Regions from separate parts of the Blautia sp. MSK.20.85 genome, predicted to be linked through region 3. Evidence: riboswitches for the same ligand, from Rfam matches in the RefSeq annotation. Region 3 holds a riboswitch; each other region holds the start of a gene.

The links. A riboswitch is a leader RNA that binds a small molecule or an ion and turns the genes downstream of it on or off. The one in region 3 is predicted to bind cyclic di-GMP.
Positions count from the first base shown of each region.
Region 1: linked by a shared signal. The riboswitch ahead of G5B12_RS17260 (PAS domain-containing protein) and the one ahead of G5B12_RS16030 (response regulator) in region 3 are both predicted to bind cyclic di-GMP.
Region 2: linked by a shared signal. The riboswitch ahead of G5B12_RS03070 (hybrid sensor histidine kinase/response regulator) and the one ahead of G5B12_RS16030 (response regulator) in region 3 are both predicted to bind cyclic di-GMP.

Region 1 covers NZ_JAAIUN010000002.1:125,086-132,930, forward strand. Annotated here, with positions in the region: gene G5B12_RS17260 (PAS domain-containing protein) at 52-1,452, opposite strand; cyclic di-GMP riboswitch class I at 1,638-1,713, opposite strand; gene gnpA (1,3-beta-galactosyl-N-acetylhexosamine phosphorylase) at 1,792-3,954, opposite strand; gene G5B12_RS01840 (phosphotransferase enzyme family protein) at 3,989-5,104, opposite strand; gene G5B12_RS01845 (beta-galactosidase) at 5,182-7,206, opposite strand; gene G5B12_RS01850 (carbohydrate ABC transporter permease) at 7,328-7,845, opposite strand, start outside.
Region 2 covers NZ_JAAIUN010000003.1:171,355-179,199, forward strand. Annotated here, with positions in the region: gene G5B12_RS03050 (alanine/glycine:cation symporter family protein) at 1-52, shown strand, start outside; gene G5B12_RS03055 (methylated-DNA--[protein]-cysteine S-methyltransferase) at 229-762, shown strand; gene G5B12_RS03060 (DEAD/DEAH box helicase) at 905-3,604, shown strand; gene G5B12_RS03065 (ATP-dependent helicase) at 3,591-5,681, shown strand; cyclic di-GMP riboswitch class I at 5,721-5,796, shown strand; gene G5B12_RS03070 (hybrid sensor histidine kinase/response regulator) at 6,023-7,845, shown strand, end outside.
Region 3 covers NZ_JAAIUN010000045.1:2,438-10,282, forward strand. Annotated here, with positions in the region: gene G5B12_RS16025 (ABC transporter substrate-binding protein) at 82-1,926, opposite strand; gene G5B12_RS16030 (response regulator) at 1,985-5,191, opposite strand; cyclic di-GMP riboswitch class I at 5,424-5,514, opposite strand; partial or broken gene G5B12_RS18410 (aldo/keto reductase) at 6,056-6,803, opposite strand; gene G5B12_RS16040 (carboxymuconolactone decarboxylase family protein) at 6,814-7,581, opposite strand; gene G5B12_RS16045 (flavodoxin) at 7,610-7,845, opposite strand, start outside.

The DNA.
Region 1 (7,845 bases), on a different contig from region 3:
CAATGGTAAAGGCCGATTTCACAGAATCTTCACCTTTTAACCAGTCAGACTTTACAGCCACTTTCTCATCACATCCCGAAGCCTTGTCATATCCAGTGGTTTGGAAATGTGTTCATTCATTCCGGCACTTCTGGCAAGCTGAACATCTTCCGCAAAGGCGTTGCCGGAAGAAATCATATCCACTGCTGTCTTTCCGTTTTCTGCTGTCACGACCTCTGCTCCGGTCATCCCTATGATTTCTTTTGCGATCTCAGAGTAGTCATACGCTGACAAAATAATAATGGTTACATCATTTCCAACTATTTTCCGGATCTGCCGGGTCGTCTCCAATCCGTCCATTCCCGGCATTTTCCAGTCAATGATAATGGCAAAATAATCGTTTTCTTTTTCATAACGCGCCGCAACAAGGTTAACTGCTTCTTCTCCGGATGTTACCCACTCCCCGTCGATTCCTATTTCTTCCAGAAGTGCCACCGTATTCTCGCAGCAATTCTGATCATCATCTACCACAAGTACCGGCAGATCGATCAGCTCATCCCAGGTACTGCTCTCCTCAAACAGTCCGGATAATGTTTCTTCCACCTTCAGAGAATTAAAGCTGTTTTCCTGAAGATCCACATAGTATTCACAGAGATTTGCCGTTGTGTATGCACGGTGAAAAGCATCTACTCTCTGCGTATACTGTCTCGCTCTCTTCTCCGCATCAATATTTATAAAAATCCCGGCCATACGAAAAGCAGTTCCGTCCGCACGACGGCTCACCTCTCCCTTATCCTTAAACCACTGATAAGTTCCATCCGCCATACGCATGCGGTATTCCACATCATATTTTTTCTCATTGGTCTTATCCTGAAAAGCTTCCTGAAAAGTCCTGGAAACCTCCTCAAGGTCCCGTGGATGAATTCCCCTTTCCCATGTTTCCAGATTGTTGGGAAAATCCAGAGTATCATGATATCCAAGCATCTTTCGAAATTCATGACTGAAGAAAACTGATTCAGGATTTCCGGACTGAGCACATTCTACAGACCAGAACCCGGAACTGAGCACCTGATTTACCAGTTCCAGATTTTCCTGCATCTCGTCAATGTGCGTGGATAATATCCATAATGCGTTTCCTTCACTGTCAATGGTATCTTTCTTATATACACGCACATTAACCGGTGCACCTTCTTTATTCAGCATCTGTGCTTCGCCTACTCCATGGATCTTTTTAAAACGTTCGATCTTTGCAAACGTACAGTTCTGCCCACAGAATACATTTTTCAGCGATCCGGAAAATTTTTCCATAAATTCTTCATAGGTATATCCAAGATTGTGAAGAAAAAATTCACTGATATAAGCAATTGTAAGATCACGGTCATAATATCCGGCCAGAACACCTACCGCCTGGTTATTTTCGATGTTTTTCCGTATGGCCGCATACGTCTCCTCACAAAGATGGGACTCTCCCACTATATATAAATTTTCTTCTTCAAATAGTGCCTTGTTTATCAACTGTTCACTCCATATTTCACCATTTGCAGCTTTTGGAAAATCCCTGTAACGCGCAGGAAACCGCAATGCATTTTATCTGTTCTTCCAACAAAAAAACAGGGTCAGGCTATAGACATGCAACTATACCATTCCCTGTTTCTATTCCCTGCAGCTGGCTGCCATTTTAAAGGCCCTTTAGCTTTGCGTCACAGCTTTTCAACTGCTTTGCCCATATATTCTCTTTCAAATCTGTACTATTATACACTCATTTATAAATGCCTGTCAACAGCTCTCTTACAGAGTTTTGCAAAACATCTGTCAGATCTGATACCAGCGGATCTCATTGGCAGAGAGATGAATTTCAAAGCTCTTTCCGTCCCCTGTATAAACAGTTGTATCCTGTGGTTCATAGGTGTTATTTACCACACAATACTTTCCGTTTTTCACATAGGCATGAACTTCCACATTATAATTAGACGAGAACCAGCGGTGAAGTTCATCCTCTGCTGCCGCAGACCAGAGCACGGATCTGTACAGAATACGACTGTTTTTAAAGCTGTAAGGCAGCCCGCTGATATAAACGCCACGACCCTTTCCGAAGGTTTTTACCGCCATCTGGACTTCCTGGTCTTTCTGGATCAGGATCTTCGTATCCGGCAGTGCAAAGATATTCTTTTTGCCCTCGCCGAAATCTACGGTTCCGTCTGTATCTTCCAGAATAAAATGATCTCTGTGTTCTTCCCAGTTGTATTTGTCTGTATTGAGATTAAATCCTCTTTCTTCCTCTACTCCCAGGATATCATCCAGCTGAAAGAATTTTCCCTGCCACTGGTGGGCTGCCGGCTCACCAACGCCGATAAAACCGCCGCCATTGTAGACAAATTTCCGCACTGCTGTAAGGATTTCCGGATTTGCCCAGTTCTCGCCGCCGGACTGTGCAGTGTCCGCATCACCTACATTGATGATCACGTCAAAATCATTAAGAAGATCTTTATTTTCACGGATATCATCGAAACTGATAAAGGAAACATCAAACGGCGCACCGCTTAATGCCTCGATGATTCCAAAATAAGAATAATTCTGTTTGTAATAGATAGCATGATGTACCATATGGTTGCCCCAGGAGCGCATTTTTCCCCAGCAGTTTAAAACTGCCACACGTTTTACGCAGTATGGCGTGGTTCCCTGGATATTGTCATAGAGCACACGAAATTCCTGGCATACTTCTTTGATATACTGTACGAAATCCGGAAATTCCAGAGCCAGCTTCAGATAGCCGCCATAGCCGATTCTCTGGATCGGGCTTCGAAGGATAGCTCTTCTTGCAGTTACCCAGTTTACTTTTGCCTCTTTTACCGGATCTCCGCCTTCATGGAAGGTATCCGGGAAAAAGTATGGAAGAAATCTTCCTTCTGTATATTTTACATGTTTGATATCGCTGAACAGACGTAAGGTTGCTCCGTTTCCAACACTTCCCACTACTGCATCCAGTCCGATGGAAGCAAACTCATCCATAAAAGGCTCCATGCCGATCCAGTGATCGCCCATGAACATCATGGCTTCTTTTCCATACTCATGGACAATATCTACCATTTCCTTTGCAAGCTTTGCCACTTCTCTTCTCTGAAAAGCCTGGAAATCTTTAAATTCCTTTGACGGGATACGGTAGGTATTATTCATATACCCCTGGTCAATGATAAACTCCGGACGGAATTTATAGCCTACTTCCCGCTCAAACTGTTCCAGAATATAAGGGCTCACTGAGGCAGAATATCCAAACCAGTCCACATATTTTTCTCTTGCTATCTCGTCAAAGATCAGCGTAAACTGATGAAAAAATGTGGTAAATCGTACCACGTTCACATAATCATGCGAATCCAGAAATCTGCGGAGACGTTCCAGGGAATGTGCCCGTGTTGCAGGCTGGCGCACATCAAAGGTGATCTGAGGCTCTACATCCTTCCAGTCATTGACAACAGCATTGTACATATGTACCGGGTCCCACATGATATATGCAAGAAAACTTACCGTATACTCATGAAACTCTTTTGCCGGACGGATCACCACATTTCCGGATTTTTCATCATAGGACCATTCTTCTGTACCGACAGCCTCTCCTGTGGTACGGTCCATAACTTCCCACCATCTTTTAATATCATCTCTGGTATTGACAGCAAGCATATCCGGATACAGATGGTCCATCAGGTGTATCTCCAGAGTATCGGAAACTGCCGTGTGAAAAGATGTCATGATATACATCTGCTGGATCTCTTCCGGATGTGCCTTCGCCCAGGCATTATCCTTTCTGGTAGTATAATAGGTAGCATATATCTTGGCCCCTGTATTTTTCAGCTCTGCCGGAAATTCTGTTCCGTCACAGTCACGGATGGCATCTGCACCCCACTCATCCAGCATTTTCAGTGTCTCCGGAATCACATCCAGATCTGTCGGGATGGTCACTCTTCCTTTTGTCTCGCTCATTATCTTTACCTCCATTGTAAAAATCCCCTGTTTTTTATTTCTGATATTTTTTTACGATTGCCTGCATCTGCTCCCATTTCTGCTCCATATCTGCCACCAGCTTAAACTGTGTACGACAGCGGTCCAGATTATGGTCTTCACGGTCGATTTTAAAATAATGATCTCCTTCCAGATAGTCAGTAAGAAAACGGATGCCACATTCATAGGTCATCACCTTGGCGCCCATAGGAAGCATCTCGATCTCCCTGGCGTTTAACTTGTCTCCACAACTTTCCAGAAAACCTTTCACGTAAATCTCGTAGAGCTCCATGTCACAGGAGACTTTACTTAAATCTTTCTCATCTTCCAGCGCAGTGCTGGCTCCGAACCGGATCGCATCACCAAAATCATTCATGGCCAGTCCTGGCATTACAGTATCCAGATCGACCACACAGATTCCCTTTCCCGTTTCCAGATCGATCATGATATTATTCAGTTTTGTATCGTTATGGGTTACCCGAAGTGGAACTTCCCCATTTTCCAGAAGTTTTCCAAATATTCCAGCCAGATCTTCATGCTGCAGTGCAAACGCAATTTCTTCTTTTACCGATGCGGCACGGTGACAGCAGTCCTTTTCCACGGCATCTTTCAGCGCCTGAAAACGCTTTTTTGTATCATGGAAATCCTTTATGGTTTCATGCAGAGTCTCTGCCGGATAATCAGCCAGCATTTCCTGAAATTTTCCAAATGCAACAGCACTTTCGTAAAAATCCTCCGGTTTTTCCACCAGATCATAGCTTACCGCATCTGTAATAAAAATATAGGCTCTCCAGCACTCTCCGTTCTCATCTGTCAGATATGCTTTTCCCTCTTTTGTGGGAATCAGATTCAGAACTTCCCGTTCCAGATCTCCACCCTTCTCAATGACCTTCTTTTTCAGATGTCCGGTGACTCCTGCGATATTTTCCATAAGCTCTTCCGGTTTCTGAAAGATCTCCCTGTTGATCTTCTGGAGGATCACCTTGATGGAGCCCATTTCTCCGATCCGGTATCTCAGCATGTAGGTTCTATTGATATGCCCGCTTCCGCAGGGGGCGCAGGAAATCAGTTCCCCGGTAAATGCAAACTGATCCGCGATTTTTTTTATCTCTTCTTTTTGTATCTTTGTCATCTTACCTTCTCTTTCCCAGACAGCAGTAAAAAGCATACCGTCCGAAAGCAGATATGCTTTATACTTTTTTGCTGTGATTATTTTTTCCCCTTTAAGATTCTTGTAGTAAGCGGGGCCATAATTTCACTGTCCGATCCATAAAGGACTTCGTAACCTTCCGGAACAGAAACTGTTTCCGTTTTCTCCCCGAAATTCTGGATAAACAGATATTCCGTATCTTCATTTTCCCTGGTTGTCACAGAAACTCCTTCCGGTATAAACGTAAGCGGCATCTCCACACCGGCTTCTTCTGCTGCTCGTCCCAGGAAGTCCTCATAAAAGGCTGCTTCCATATCGGCTGCCACATAGTAAACATGGCCTTTTCCATATTTTTTGTGAGTCAGCACCGGATAGCCCTGATAAAAATCTTTTCCGTAACGCATCAGCACTTCCGCATCGGAAACTTTTGCTAGCTCACAGAGATTTTTGCAGGTATAGCTTTCTGTAAGTTTGAGGTGATTTCCGGTTTCCGGAATACCGGTATTTTCTTCCCAGTCATAAAGCGCATCGATTTCTTCTGCACGGATGCCTGCTGTTTCCATGAGACCGTGAGGCGTTCCCCCAAGATAACATTTATCCGTCTCATCTACAAGTCCGGACCAGTAGGAAATTACCAGTGTACCTCCATTTTCAGCAAAGGTACGAAGCTTTTCGGCGTATCCGTGATAGAACATATAGGCCATCGGTACTGTTACCAGCTTATAATCAGACAGGTCATGTTCCATACTGATAATATCGGTATTATAACCTTTTCTTCGAAGTGCACGATATTGTTTCTGTACGTTTTCCTGGTAATGCATATCTTCATTTCGAGGTCCCTGGGCATCTTTCAGCGCCCAGTCATTTTCACGGTCATAAAGAACAGCCACCGGAGACTTCGTTACACTTCCCACAGTTTCCTGGATCTGTTCCAGAACTTTTCCTACCTCTGTCACTTCACGAAAAACTCTGGTATCATCACCGCCATAGTGATCGATCACCGCACCGTGGAATTTCTCGGAGGCACCCTGACTCTGGCGGAGCTGGAAATACAGGACACTGTCGGAACCATGGGCGACTGCCTGCAGGGAAGCAGCCAGATGCATTCCCGGTTTTTTCAGCTTATTGATCGGCTTCCAGTTGGTTGCAGAAGGACAGGATTCCATCAGAAGGAACGGTGCTTTTTTGATACTCCTCATAAGGTCGTGCTGCAAGGCTCCATCCACTGCTGTGGTATAGTTGTCTTTTTTATGCCAGCTTGGGTAATTATCCCAGGAAGCGATATCCATAACATCCTTAAACTTTTTATAGTCAAGTCCGTCGTAGTCGTACATCAGATTGGCGGTTGCCGGAAGATCTGACCCGCCTGCGCGGATCGCAGAAATCTCATGTTTCATGAAATCTACAGTTCTGTCTGTAACAAAACGTTTCCAGTCCAGAGTCAGTGCATGAAGCGCATTTTCTCCTTTTGGTGACGGACTTTCGATCTGGTCAAAGCTGTTGTAGGTATGGCTCCAGAAGGTTGTGCACCATCTGGAATTCAGATTCTCAATGGTTCCATATTTCTCTTTCAGCCATTCCCGGAATTTTTCCTGGCACAGAGGACAGTGACATTCCCCGCCGTATTCATTGGAAATATGCCACAGGATCACTGCCGGATGTTTTCCGAAGCGTTCGGAAAGCTTCTTATTGATATTAAAAATCTTTTCACGGTATACAGGAGAAGTATAACAGTGGTTATGTCTTCCACCGAAAAATCTTCTTGTCCGATCCGGGTCCATACGGAGAACTTCCTCGTATTTATCTGCCATCCATTTCGGTCTGGCTCCGGATGGTGTGGAAAGGATCGTATAAATGCCTTCTTTATACAGATTGTTAATTACCGCTTCCAGCCAGTCAAAGTTATATTTCCCTTCTTCCGGCTCCAGTACAGCCCAGGAAAACATCCCCATGGAAACCGTGTTGATATGTGCTTTCTTAAAATATTCGATATCTTTTTTCAGAATGTCCGGTCTGTCCAGCCACTGCTCCGGGTTGTAATCGCCACCGTGCAGGAAATGGTCATATCTGATCTGCTTTGCCATTTTTTCTTTCTCCTTATATTTTTTATTATGACACTTTATAAAAAGGATGCTGTGTGATCCACTTGAAGCATATTATACAATACACCTACAGCTTTCGACAGCATCCTTTTAAATTTGAATCTTATTTAACAGCTCCGGTAATACCTTCTGCGAACTGTTTCTGTAATACGAAGAATACGATCATAGTCGGAATAGAACAGAATAATACGCCGCACATCAGCATACCGTAATCTGTCACATATCCGGTGATCAAATTGGCGATCAGCATCGGCATAGTCAACGCCTTGTTGTCTGTCATGATTACCTTCGGCCACAGATAAGCATTCCATGCATTCATGAATGTGATAACTGCTGCTGCCGCATAGGTAGATTTCATTGTCGGGATAAACATCTGGAAGAAGATCCTTACCTCGCTTAACCCATCAATACGTGCTGCCTCAATAATGTCGATCGGGAATGCTCTTGCATTCTGACGGAACATCATGATCATGAATGGTGTAGAAAGGATCGGAAGGATAAAACCTACCGCTGTATTTAAGAGTCCTGCTTTGGAGAACATCTTAAATAAAGGAACCATTGTTGCAACCTGTGGAACCATCATGGCAAGAAGCAGGATGGAAAACAGTCTGTCTTTCCATC
Region 2 (7,845 bases), on a different contig from region 3:
ATTCTTCAGTAAAAATATTGATCTGAAGCAAAAAACAGATTACTGGAATTAAAGCACCTGTGAATAGCAGTAAAATGTAATATAACAGTAAAAATAGCAGATAACATACCACTATATTATATGCGGAGAATACCTTGCTGTGTTCTCCGTTTTTTCACATAATTAAAGATAACTATTTCACATAAATTATACTTGAGGTAACACTACTGAAATAAGGAGTGGAAAACTATGATCTATACATGCAAATATAAATCACCGTTAGGAGAAATTTTACTGGCAGCAGATGAAATTGGACTTACAGGCTTATGGTTTGAAGGACAGAAATACTTTGCGAATACACTTCCGGACGAGAGGATTTCACAGGAAACGGAGATTCTTTCAGAAGCAAAAAAATGGCTGGATATCTATTTCTCCGGTGAAAAGCCAACATTTACACCTCCTCTTCATCCTGCGGGATCAACATTCAGACAAGCTGTGTGGCAGATTTTATCAGAGATTCCTTACGGACAAACGATCACATATGGAGAAATTGCCAGTAAAATAGCTGAAAGAGAAAATATTTCCCATATGTCCGCCCAGGCTGTTGGTGGTGCAGTTGGACATAATGAAATTTCTATTATCATTCCATGCCATCGTGTAGTAGGCACAAATGGCAGTCTCACAGGATATGCAGGAGGAATTGATAGAAAAATTTCACTGCTTAAGCTGGAACATGCAGATATGAGCCGTTTCTTTGTACCAAAGAAAGGCACTGCACTGTAACATATACTTGAAAAATCTGCATAAAAAATAGAAAAGTGATGTCATATGGGAAGATAAAACTATATGGTATCGCTTTTTTTATGTTATACTGTTTTTATTAAAAATAATATCTATCGAATAAATTGACAGCAAAGGAGCAAGCATGAAGGGGAACATCATTTACAAAAAAACAATCCCTGCCAGATCTCCGGAATATGCAGAGTTTCCCAAAAGCCTGCATCCGGATATCCAGGATTTTCTGTCCGGCCAGAATATAAAGTCTCTCTATACCCACCAGGCAGAAGCTTTTTCCCATGCTATGGCTGGAGAAAATATCGTGATCACCACACCTACCGCCAGTGGTAAATCCCTGTGCTTTTATCTGCCGGTGGTTCAGGAAATCCTGAAAGATCCTGTGACCCGTGCGATCTTTATTTATCCCACGAAGGCCCTGGCAGCTGATCAGTACCGTGCGCTGATCCCCTGGATGGAAGCACTTGGGGAACATCGTTTATCTGTCGGCGTATATGACGGAGATACACCGCCTGCTGAGCGAAAAAGGATCCGGGAACGTGCCAATATCATCCTTACCAATCCGGATATGTTAAACGGCTCCATGCTTCCAAATCACAGCAAATATGGATTCGACTTTATTTTTTCCAATCTGAAATACATTATTCTGGATGAACTGCATGTATACAGAGGAGCTTTTGGTTCTCATCTGGCCAATGTATTTCGCCGTTTATCCAGGATCTGCAGATATTACCACTCAGATCCTCAGTTTTTATGCAGTTCCGCCACCATTGCCAATCCCCTGGAACTTGCGGAAAAGATCTGCGGAAGATCTTTTATCAATATCGCCAGAAGCGGTGCAGGAATATCAGAGCGGATCTATTGCCTGGTCCAGCCAGAAGAGAAACTGAATAAAGATGGCATCCCCTACGGAAAAGAATCTGTTATAAATGTTGCAGCGGACCTTCTTCCTCAGCTGATGGAACGAAGGGAGAGCTTTCTGGCATTTGCCAGATCCAGAAAAAATGTGGAGATCCTGGTGAAAGAAACCAGAGACCATCTGGATGCGGCAGGGTTCTTAGGGACAGCCAGAAAAGAAGAAATCTCCGGGTACCGTGGCGGTTACACTCCTCTGGAGAGAAAAAGCATCGAACAGCGTATGATCTCAGGGGATCTTCTTGGCCTTGTATCCACCAATGCATTAGAACTGGGAATCGATATCGGAAAGATCAGTACAACGGTACTGGCCGGTTATCCGGGAACAAGAGCATCTTTCTGGCAGCAGACAGGCCGTGCAGGACGAGGAAGTGGAAAATGCACCAATTATCTGATTCTTGCCAACCTTCCCATGGATCAGTATATCGCTCTGGAACCGGAATGGCTTTTTGAACACAGCAGTGAAAATGCCATCGTTGATCCAGACAATCTTCTGATCCAGCTTGCACATATCCGGGCTGCGGCAGCGGAACTTCCGTTAACCCTGGATGATGGTGCATTATTCCCGGATCTTGGGGAGACGATCCCTGTACTTATGAAAGTAGATGAAGTCCGGAATATGGGAGGCCGCTTCGCCTGGTCAGGAGGACTTTATCCTGCAGGAGAATTTTCCCTCCGGAATATTGATCAGAACAAGTATCAGCTCATTAACAAGGAAACCGGAAAAAATATCACGGAGATGGATGAGGAACAGGCTTTTCATGAGATCCATGAAGGTGCCGTTTACATGCACGACGGAGATTTTTACCAGGTTGTGAAAATGAACCTGGAAAGCAAGATCGTGGAAGCTGTGCCATTTCATGGAAACTATTACACAGTACCTGGAAGCGAGACCAATATCCGTATCATACACAGACATAAAAAGCAGCAGTGGGAGAGAAGTGAACTTTCTTTTGGAGATGTAAATATTGCAGATTTTGTATACATGTATAAAAAAATGCAGTTCCATAATCATCAGAACCTGGGTTTTGAACAGCTCACGAAACCACTTTCCAAGAATTACGACACAGAAGCTACCTGGCTCAGACTTCCTGAAAATGTGGTCAGACAGTACCGCAATCTCTTACAGCCGGACAGAAACGGTTATTATGTAAGAAATAACCACTTTGAAGGTCTGATGTTTGCGTTGAAAAATGCAGCTCTGATGGTGACAATGACAGAAGGTTCCGATCTTGGGGTGGCAATGTCCACCAATGCACTGGAACTTTCCGGAAGCACTTCTGAGGAGGTTTCTCTCTATTTTTACGACCGTTATGTAGGAGGCCTTGGATTTGCAGAAAAGATCTATGATCTGATCCCCAAAGTGACAGAACAGGCTATCCGAATGGTTTCCGGCTGCAGGTGCAAAAACGGCTGTGCAGTCTGTATTGGAAATGACAGGCTTGACCGGAACGTGATCCTGTGGGGGCTGAAAAATTTATCTGAAGAATCGGAACTGACCGTGCAGAAAACGAGGAATATTTCTTATCCGGATGAAAAGAATACAGAATGGAATCGATCAGGACAACGGGAATTCACATTATCTGATCTGCAGGAGAAGTGGGTTTTATTCTGCAATCGGGTCAAAGAAAATAATAATACATTTGCAGGATTTTTCTCAATGGTATCCGGACTGGAAGTCAAAGACTCCTCTCTGATCCTCTATCTGAGAGATCCGTTTTATGCAGAATGGGCCAATATGCAGGAGAACCGAACAGGAATCTCCAATGTGCTCAGTACTTACGTCTTTCTTCCGGTTGATTTCCGCTTTGCGATCCTTACAGATACAGAGAAACCGGAAGATATGCTAAAACGTGAAAAAATGATGCGCAGATATCACACTCTGAAAAAGGATGAAACATATGGAACTGAATGATTATCAGAAAACAGCGGTTCTGGATGAACATAATGCCTGCCTGGTCCGCGCAAACGTAGGAAGCGGAAAAACAACGGTTCTTATCGAAAAGATCCGTTATCTTCACCAGCAGAAAAAAATCCCCCTGGAAAATATGATCGTTCTGACCTTTACAAATAAAGCAGCAGGCGAGATCAAAAACAGGCTGAAGATCCAAAATATAGAAGAAAACCCCTCGTCTCTTTTCTATGGAACATTCCACGGCATTGCCCTGAAGCTCCTTCAGGAAGTGCTTCCATTAGAAGAACTTGGCTACACAAAAGATTTCCAGGTCTGTCTGCCTGAAGAAGAACTGGAACTTGCCAATCAGCTGATCCACCAGCATACTCTCAGGATCAAATATAAAAACCGTCTTCGAAAAAGACTGGATCATAAATACAGGTCAGCCACATCCAGACAGCCCGGATACCAGGACGATTTTCCGAAACTTGTAACTCTCCTTACAGAAAAAAAACGGAAACAGAACAAAATGAGCTACGAAGACCTGTTGCAGTGTGCCACGAAACTTCTGAAAGATCATCCACAGCAACTTTTGCAGCTGAAATGGATCATCATTGATGAAGTGCAGGACTGCGATGAACTTCAGTTTGAACTGATTCGTCAATTAAAAAGACCGGAAGTCGGGCTTTTTGCAGTGGGCGATCCCAATCAGGTGATCTACAGCTGGCGTGGAAGTATGTTCAATATTTTTTATAAATTCCGTGAATTGTATCACGCAGAAGAACTATCCCTTCCTGTAAATTACCGTTCTTCCCAGACGATCCTGGCAGTTTCCAGAAGATTTCAGGAATCCGGGGATTCTCTTACCGGCGTACAGGAAGAAGGAGAAAAAATCTCTGTCAAAAATCATTACGATCCTTTTCAGGAAGCAGAATATCTGGCAGAAAAGATCCTTGCTCTTCATGAAAGAGGCGTTCCACTTGAGGAGGTCGCAGTGTTTTACAGGCTTCAGAGCCAGTCAGAGATCCTTTCAAAAGTTCTGGAAAAACATCAGATCCCATATGAAATCTCTCAGAAGAAAATCATTCAGGATATTCCGGTTCTTGCCTGGTTTCTTCATATACTGCGTTTTTTAAGCAATCATGAGGATCTTACCAGCGGAACTTATGTCCTTTGCGACAAAACTTTCGGGGAAGGATGGACCTCAAAAAAAGCCCGGACAGAGATTCTGAATTTTACACAAGGGAGTGTATTTCTCTCGAAATCCTTACTTTTTCAGGCCATGTGGGAGTATCGGGACACAGGCTCCGGCTACATAAATCTGTGGGAACAGCTTTCTCTGGAAAAATATCTCCGACCGTCTTCCAGCGACTATAAAGAAAACAGGAGGCAAATCCTTTCCCTGTTAAAGAAAATGGAATCCTATCACAGTATCAGGGATTTTCTTAATGATCTTGTACTGAATGGCATGGAACCGGAAAAAGATGCGGTTTCCGGAGAATCTGTAAAACTGATGACGCTCCATGCCTCCAAAGGGCTGGAATTCGATTACGTATTTATCATTGGTGTAAATGATGGGCTGATTCCCTTAAATAGCCGTGATGCTTCTACAGAAGAGGAAGAGAGGAGACTGTTTTATGTGGGAATGACAAGAGCAAGGAAATTCCTGGAATTATCTTTTTACATCAATCCCGGAACTGCGCGGGTATTTCCAGGTCCAGGTCGCTACCTTTCCAGTCTTCCGGAGAAATATCTTGCCCATCCGGCAGATGCCACAAGAGATACAAAAGAAGCTGCCCGGCACCTTCAGGACCTGAAAAAGATGATCCTGGAAGAAAAACTCCGAAAATTGGAAACACCGAAAGAATATGCCAGATCCCAGGAACAGGAAACTTCTTTATCCCCAGATGAAAAGACAGCATTGCCGGAAAACATCCCACCAGAAACACCAAAACAACTTGTAGAACATCCCAAATACGGCCGCGGGTCCATTATCTCCGAAACCGAAGATACCATTGTGATACAATTTGATGATTACGGCGAAAAAGAAATGCTAAAAGCCTTTTCACAGTTGAAAAAAATTCCAAACAATAATTGACAAATTTTCCGTATAAATATACACTAAAATTGTTAAAAAAACAAACACGGGCAAAGCAGCCGAAAGACTGTGGTGCAAAGCTATAGGGCCTGTAAAATGGCAGCCAGTTGCATAATTCAAAAGCACTATAGTTCTCTCTGTCTGAACATGGTGCTTTTTTTATTTTACCCCGTGGAGAGGAAATGGTGATGCAGATGGTGCACTTCTGATGCCCTATACGGCTCAGAAGCTGGCATGAACGGATATATACCAAAACCGGTAAGTATCAAGGATATCACAAGGACATTAAACGGAAATATCGTGTAAAAAACAACGAAGAACTGGATGGCGCAATTTACGAAATGCTGCAACTGCTTGGAAAATGCAGTGGTGCCGATCGAGTATATATTTTTGTTAAAAAAGAAAAGAACCGAAAAGAATACTTCTGTCTTCAGTATGAATGGAAAAATGAGGACGACATATTAGAAAAAGAACAGTTATTTTCAGAAATCACGGTAGAGGATATTCCGCATTGGACAGACGAACTGAAAAAAGGATTGACGATCCAGGTTACAGATTGTGAAGAACTTTCTCCTATGGAACAGGAATACAACCTGATGAAGAAACATCACGCATATTCCCGCGTCCTCGCACCTATTTTCAGCAGAGACCATTTAAGCGGATTTATCGGAATGGATCATTTTTATAAAGGAATCTCAGAACTGTTTATTCATCAGCTTGCGTTCGTAGGTGCTCATCTGAATACAGCCAGGGAAAATCTCCGCATGTTTACGCTTCTGGGAAAAAATCTTGAAAGCATGGAAAAAGAACGTCAGATCCTGAATGTTCTCTGTGAGGACTGTACTTCTGTATATAAAGTCAATCTTCTGGATGATACTGCCGAAGTTGTAAAACTGGAACAGGGTGCCAACGCTCCGAAGATTCTGAAAAGCAGAGAAAAAATCATACTTTGTTACTCAAAAGAACTGAAATACTATTATGATCATTTTGTCATAAAAGAATCCGCGCCGGATTTTTTGGAGACATTTGACTGTCAGAATCTGATAGGCGAGCTTAAAACCAGGGATAAGATCAGCCGCAGATATCAGTCCCGGGAAAATGCCAACAGGCATCAGTATTTTGAAAGCAGAGCCACCAGACTTCCTTCTTCAACGGATTTTCCGGTTCTGATCGCTTTTCGTCATGTAGATGAGATCATAAAGGAGGAGCGAAATCATCAGAGAGAGCTGGAAGATTCTCTGGCAGAAGTGAAAATGAACAATGAGATCATATCCGCCATCAGTAAGATCTACTACATGATCTACCGGATCGACCTTCAGGATTTTTATTATGAGGAGATTACCGGCGGCAGTGAAAATCACCGTTTTACAGGAATGAAGGGAACCGCAGCTGCCCATATCACCAGTGATAGCAGCGAAAAAGTCGCGTCCAAATACAGGGCCATGGTAAAACAGTTTTATGACCTCTCCACTCTGAAAAAACGTCTGGAAAAAGAGGAGTCCATTGCAGTTGACTACCTTGCCACAGATAACAACTGGCATCTGGCCAGGTTTATTGTCCAGTCAAGAGCGGAAGATGGAACAGCCAGACAGGTTCTGCTTGTGATCCGCGTGATCAGTGAGGAAAAAAGGCGGGAAAAATATCTCATAGATGCGGTAGAAGAGGCCAACCGTGCCAATGAGGCAAAATCAGAGTTCCTTTCCAGAATGTCCCATGACATCCGGACTCCTATGAATGCCATTATGGGATTTACCAGAGTTGCAAGAAACCATCTCCATGAACCGGACAAAATACTGGACTGTCTGGATAAGATCAACTTAAGTGGAAGTAATCTGCAGCAGCTGATCAATGATGTCCTGGATATCTCCAGGATCGAAAGTGGGGAATTTCGCATTGATTCTGAGCCAGTAAAACTGTCTGAATTATGTGAACTTTACGAACAGAATATCCGTGGAACAGCAGAAGATAAGAACCAGAAATTTATCTGTAACCGACATGACATTATTTATGATACCGTGCTGTCTGACCGTCTGCGGATCGGTCAGATTTACATGAACCTGTTATCCAATGCAGTGAAGTATACTCCTGAGGGAGGAATGGTTGAACTGGAAGTTTATGAGGAACCATTTCCGGATAAAGATAAGATCCGCCTGGTTTCCATTGT
Region 3 (7,845 bases):
AGCTTAAAAGTATAAGAATTAAAAAAAACAATGGTACTATGATCTTTTTTCTTTTTGTTATCACTTGTTCTTTTCCCACTTTTATTTTTCAACCTCTATATAATCTTCCGGTGCTGACGGTTGCTGTCCGTTTGCCATTGCTGCAGTCCATGCACTTGATAATGTTGTGTCCTTAAGCTGCCTGATCTCACATTCCGGATTTATTTTTTTCAAAACAGACATTGTGGTGTCTGTAAGAAGAATAGAGTACTCCTTGTCTTTGTCTGTTTTTTTCTTATTTACTTCTATGTCCTGTAATGAGAATCCGTTTTCCTCCTGACTGACGATTATTTTCATACCGGATGCAATTGGTAATTCATATTTATTGGTTACATGAAATTTCTCATCAGAATCAGCAAGATATTTCTCCGCAAGTTCATAAACCTCTTTGCCATTGATTTTTGCCAGATATAATGGTGCATCTGAACTTTTTGCTGTCATCAAAGCAACCCGGCTGCCGGTGCACTCCCCTTTGTAAATGGAAGAAGTAAAATAATAATATGGTACCAAAGCCAGCTGAGCATCATTTTCTTCTCTGATCGTAGTTAAAATAGAAGATGCCGCATCACGACCGTTTTTATCATTTAGTGAAATAGAATATTCATTTTTAAAATTTACTGTGTTTTTTTCTTTTGAATCCTTACTGTTCATTGTGCTGCGAAAAGCATCATACGCCTGTGTTTCATCCATTTCCCCTGACAATAATCCGTGAACAGCCTTAAGGCTGGCATCAAATGATTTTTGAGCAGAATATCGGATATAAACAGAATTATTATTAATTTCATCTTCAAGGCCAGGTACATCTTCCATCATGTTTGGAACATCTACATTTAATGAAATTACACCCTTTCCTTCTGCAATCAGCGTTTGTCCTTCTTTTGAAATCATACGATCCAGGACATCGAATGCCAGGTCCAGTTTTTCCTGATCTTTTTCCAGGTCTTTGTTGAATGCAATATTCAGAGAAGGGGTCATATTTATAAAAGCTTCATCCGAAATCTGTGAAAAAAACGGTATACGGGTTAATTCTGCATCCATCTGTTCCTGATATTCCTGCATAAGTGCCGGATAACCATGAAACATTGCTGCTTTTCCCTCAAGGAACATCTGCGCTGCAGTATTAATATCGACGCTAATATCATCACTTGTAAAATGTGAGTCCTTCAAAAATGTATTGGTTTCTGAAAAAATACGTTTCCATAACGCATCATCAAACGCAATATCCCCTGATGCACTTTCAGCTGAGCTTCTCCATTCGATTCCATCCAGACTCATGAATTCACCGATTGCACCTGTCTGGATCACCTCATGAGCAGACCAGTCTTCTGCAAGATCCAGGGAATAAGGTTTTATACCATTATCATAAAACTGCTGGCACGCCTGTGCATATTCCTTATAATTTTCCGGTATCTTGATCCCGAACTGCTCAAACAATGTCTTGTTGGCAATAATCGTCTGCGGCATACCGCAGATAGGAAGCCACTGAATCTCATCTTTTGAGTTTTTATAATATTGCAATGCATAGGAGTAATACCTGGAAACCACATCATAAGAAGCAAAATCCATAAGATACGGCTCCAGATTCTGTGCATCTGTTCCTGAGAATCGACGTACAGTTATGATATCCGGCAGTTCACCATGTTCTTCAAAATAGCTGTATAAATCGGTATCATTGTTGCCGGTAATAAACTCAATATCCTGATCCGGAAACTGCTCATAGATATAGGGTACAATATTTTTCATTAAACGATTTTCCCACAGATACACAGTAAGGTGATCATCATTTTCAGATACTGCTTTTTCAGATTGTCCACAGCCAGACAAAACAGTAGTTGCCACAAGCACCCCTGACAATAAAGCTATCAGATAATGTTTTGCCTTTTTCATACTCGTATTTTCCTCATTCTTTCCTGCTAAAATCATTAATTCAATAATCGGGAATCAATTACAGCCAGCTTTCCAGGACATCATTCAGCTTATTCATATCCAGCGGTTTTGCGATATGTCCATTCATGCCTGTGTTTTTTGCCAGCTGTACATCTTCTGCAAAAGCATTGGCAGTCATGGCAACGATCGGCAGTTTTCCCTGTTCACCCGGAAGGCTCCTGATCGCTGCGGTTGCCTCATAGCCATTCATGACAGGCATTTGGATATCCATAAAAACAAGATCATACAAGCCTTTCGGAGAAACTTCCACTTTTTCAACTGCAGCTTTTCCATTTTCTGCTGTTTCCACTTCTGCCCCTGTCATCTGTAAAATTTCAACAGCAATTTCTCTGTTTAACTCATTATCATCAACCACCAGAATTCTTTTTCCTGTATAATCTGCTTCTGACAGCTTCTGCAGATAATTTCTTGCTGCTTTTTCTTTTCTGTCCGAAGTAAACTGCCGCAATGTTGCCGTCAGCCTGGAACGGAACAGCGGTTTTGCAATAAAAGCATCTACACCTGCAGCCTTTGCTTCTTCTTCAATCTCGCTGAATTCATAAGATGTCAGTACAATGATGGTAATCTCTTTACCTATACGCTTCCGGATCTGTCTGGCAGTTTCTATTCCATCCATATCCGGCATCTTCCAGTCCAGAATAACAGCAAAATAATCGCACTTCAACTCGTGGTGTGCATAACAACGCTCAACGGCTTCTCTGCCGGAGAGAACCCATTCACCTGTAATACCGATTTCTTTCAGTGTGGCAACTGTACTTTCACAGCATGTCTTATCATCATCCACAACCAGAACAGGAAGATTCATCAGATTTTTGTCCTGTGCTTTTTCTTTTTCCTGAAGCTCCAGGTAAATCGTTACCGTAATTCTGGTTCCCTTATGTAAGGTGCTCTCCACTTTAATATTACCATTCATCAGATTAACAATATTTCTGCTGATCGCCATTCCCAGACCAGTTCCCTGAACTCTGGTTGTCCGGTGATCATCTGCGCGACTGAAAGGATCAAACATGATTTTCTGGAATTCCGGTGACATACCGATTCCATTATCCTCAATCGTAAATTCATAGCATCCAAGCTCTGAAAATCCATTTGGCTTTTCCTCTATGGAAAAAATAATATTCCCACCATCCGGTGTATACTTGATCGCATTACTCATCAGATTCACAAACACCTGCTGAATCCTCAGACTATCACCGCAGACATCCTCATGTTCAATGTGATTAATATGTATATCAAAATTATGTTTATGTTCATCAATCACCGGTTTTGTGAGTGTTATAAGATTATCCACCAGATCTGGCAGATTGAAATCCTCCTGTGCCAGCGTCATTTTTCCACTTTCAATACGTGCCATATCCAGCACTTCATTAATCAGCCCCAGCAGATGACGGCTTGATTTTGTAATTTTGCTGAGACATTCAATGACTCTGTCCTGACTCTCAATATTTGCTCCTGCGATCGCTGTCAGACCGACAATAGCGTTCATCGGTGTCCTGATATCATGGGACATATTGGAAAGGAATTCTGTTTTCGCACGATTAGCATTTTCTGCAGAACAGTAAGCCTCTTTCAGTGCCTGACGGGATTCAATCTCTGCTTTTTTCTCCTGTGTCACATCCATGGATGCCAGCAATACTTTTACCAGTTTTCCATCCTCCCATTCCAGGGGTATGTAAGAAGCGATCTTATAAGTCTTTTCATCCTGGCTGCAATACTCAAACTTATAAATATCATTTTCACTTTTCAGTTTTTTCCGAATATTATCCGGGGCTATCAGGATATCTATAGCTTCCAATGGTTCCAGTGTCTTATATTTTTCAAGAACCTGCATCTGAAAATCATGATAAAATCCCAGAGGTTTATATATCATCTGTCCATTCAGATTGTAGAATTCATACCTGTCATTTTCCAGATCACAGACAACAAAACGGTCAACCAGACGCACAATACTCTGGATCAGCTGCTCCATGGAAGCATTATCCGCTGCCATCTGCAGATGCCGTGCACTCTCCACCTTTGTCTCTGTGATATCCCGCAGAAAGATCATGGCATATTCTGAATCCTCTATCTCGCCGCGTATGATCACATTACGGACCCATCGTTCTTCTCCATTCAGAGTGATACGGCACTCCAAAGCCAATTCGGTTTCCAGACCCTTCAGCCTTTCTGCAATATAACCACGGTCGTAAAAAGAGGATACCGCCTTCTTATCTTTCTCCACAACATAGGAATCCACAAAATGCCGAATCAGTTCATCCCATGTATGACTCTGTTCAAAGACGGTCATCAGGGACGGCTCAACCTTAAAGGTATCAAAAGTATTCGCTTCCAGATTCACATAATACTCGCACAGATCTGCTTTTGTAAAAGCTCGGTGGAAAGCAGCAGATTTTTGTGCCTGCATGATTTCTTTTTTCTCCCCATCAATGTTAATAAAAATCCCGGCAATCCTGCTGGCAGAACCATCCAGACGGCGTATTACTTCTGCCGATGCCCGAAACCACTGGTATTGATTATCCTTCATTCTCATACGATACTCTACCTGGTATTTTATCTGGTTCGTCTTATCCTTAATTGCCGCCTGAAGCTGCACCATTACTCTTTCTTTATCCTGTGGATGCAGAAGATCTGACCAGGATTCCAGTTTATTCGGAAAGTCCAGAGTGTCATGATAGCCAAGCATTTTTCGGAATTCATGACTCCAGTTTGCATTCACAATCTCACTGTTTTCGTCACAGTCAAAATACCAGAAGCCGGAACAGATAGCCTCATTGAGCAGTGCCAGATTTACATGATCCCAGTTGACCTGTACAGACATAACCCAGATCTGTCTGCCCGCCTCATCTGTCGCATCTTCTTTATAAAGCCGTACATTATTCACTGTACCGTCTGCTGTAAGGATCTGTGATTCCCCTGCTCCGTGAAGCTGCAAAAAACGATCTCGATCCAGTATATCTTCCTCGCCATAAAAGAAATTTTTCAATGAGCCGTTTGTCTGCTTCATAAAAGAGTCGAATGTATATCCTGTACTATGTAACAGCAGATTGCTCACAGATAAAACAGACAGGTTTTGGTCATAATATCCTGTCATTATGCCTACCCCGCCATTATTTTCCAGTGTTTTCTGTACTGCCTGTGACATGGCCTGTGTCTGTCCCGGTACAGTCTCACCTAAGGAATATATTTTGTCCTCATAATTTTTCATTTTTTTAAAGTCCTCTCTCCGTCTTATGCCTTCTTCATCCTGCTTTTATCTGTATACAGAAAACCTGTCCCTGCTAGTTTTGTTACCCATTTTTGCATACAAAAAGGACACTTGCCAAAATCTGCCAGTGTCCCTATTATATTTTTTTAAATCACACATCTATATAGTATAAAAGGTATCGGAATCTCTTCTGTTCAAACATCTTTTCCATATATTATGTTGATATGGAAACAGTGGCAACCGGCTGACATGGTCAAGCTTTCTGACTTTAGTCCCTTCTGGCTTTGCGCCCCTGCCTTTCAACAGGTTTGCCTTTAAAATAATTTTCATTTTTCCCAAAATAAAAATACCATGAAGTTTTTTACACGTCAATAATATTGGATAGAAAATCTGTATATTTTTTTATCTTGGTATAGTTGTATAAGTAGTCAATTACATTTAATACATTCCGTTCAACATTTTTTTGATATTTTTTCTTTTCCCCCCACTGTAAAACAGCCTCTGAGCGTTTCGTTATATAGAGGGATACAAATAAGAGCAAGATCCACCCATGTTTAACAGTATTGCCGTTTGGCATCCTGTTCTCCTATGGGATTTATCTTGATGGGGATCTCCCCATACCCTCTCAATAACAGACGTTTCACTTGTCTGTTGGTTCCACCTGAAAGTGTTCACAGCACTATTTCTAATATCGGAAGGGACAGCCGATATTGAAATACGTGGACTCCCGGAGGGAGGAATAGTCTCAGTGGAAGGAGGAGTATGAGAACAGAAAACAAAGATAAAGAACTGAATCACAGACATTTTATAGGATTACGTCTTACCGATGGAATTGAATCCATACACTCTATGATTACTGAAACTTTATTTCTTTTCATCAAGCAAAATAACACCTTGCGCCGGGTTTTTATCAATTGCACCAACTATCTCATGTGGAACATATGGCTCTTCAAGATATGCAAGGTCTTCGGCAGTTAATTTAATGTCAAATGCTCCGGCTGAATCATCCAGATACTGCGTTTTGGTTGCCCCAATAATAGGCGATAGAATTCCCTTTGCCCACTGCCATGCAATGGCTATCTGGGACATTTTGCAGTTATACTTTTCGGCAAGCTCCGCTACACGTTTAACTATCTGTATGATATCCATACATGGCAGATGCACCAAGTGCCCTGACCTTTCCTGCTTTTACCAGATCGTGCAGTGCCTCCATAGTTTCTTCAATTGGTGTATCATAGTCAAATCTATGGATGATATATAAATCAAGATAGTCGGTTCCAAGACGTGACAGAGTTCCATCTATTTCCCTCATGATTGCCTGTCTTGATAAACGACCTTCATTAAAATATACCTTGGATGCAATCACAACCTGATTTCTCGCTACATTTTTCTTCAATGCTTTACCTAAATATTCCTCACTTGTTCCTGCTGAATATCCATTTGCCGTATCAAAAAAGTTATATCCCAAATCAAGTGCATGCTTGATAACATTCTCACTTTCAGCTTCATCCAACGTCCAGTCATGCATGGTTCCAGCTTTCCCAAAACTCATGCAGCCCACACATAATTTTGACACTTCTATATCTGTATTTCCGAGTTTACCGTATTCCATAGTGCTCTCCTTATCTTAATCCAGCGTACTCTTTCTCCGATACCGCCTCACACCACTCATTGGAACAATCCACTCCCGGCACCTCAATTGCCAGATGGGAAAACCATTCATCCGGAGCGGCCCCATGCCAGTGCTTTACATCTACCGGAATGTTAATACAGTCACCCGGTTTCATTTCTACCGCATCCCTGCCTTCTTCCTGATAAAACCCTCGGCCGGCTACACATACTAAGATCTGCCCGCCACCGCTTTTTGCATGATGAATATGCCAATTATTCCTGCATCCGGGTTCAAATGTCACGTTGAAAATGCCAACCTGAGAAGTGGAAATCGGTGCAAGAAAACTTCTGCCAGAAAAATACTGTGCAAAACCATCATTTGGTGCACCAATTGGAAATACCATCTCTTTTGCATGCGCCCGCATCGCTTCCTCTTCGTATGGCAAATCTCCTTCGCCTGTCTCCCACACTTCCTTTGCAAGATTGAAAACAGCCCATGCTTTTGGCCATCCTGCATAAAATGCGACATGTGTGATTACTGCGGCAATCTCTTTTTGTGTTACACCATGATTTTTTGCATTTTGAAGATGATATTTTAAAGAAGAATCTGTAATTCCGGAAGCCATCAGAGCAACCACTGTGATGATACTTCTTGTTTTTACGTCAATATCCTGGTTATTCCAGTTTTCACCGAAAAGGACATCATCGTTAAAATGTGCAAACTCCGGTGCAAATTCACCAAGTACATTTCTTCCTGCTGTCTGTATTATTTTTCCCATTTTCTGTATACCTCCATAGCACTGTTATTTATAAAGATTTTACCCACTCACTGATTTCCTGTTTTGTTCCACGGTTTAACAGGCTGCCTTCTGTGATAACCGCATCCGGTGCGGATGGCTGTAATTCCTTTACAGTATTACCGAATCCACTTCCACCGGATGTTGCAAAGAGCACAATCTTTTTGCCACTGAAATCATAGGCTTCCAAAAATGTATTGACAATTGTCGGAGCTACATACCACCAGATTGGGAATCCCAGAAGGA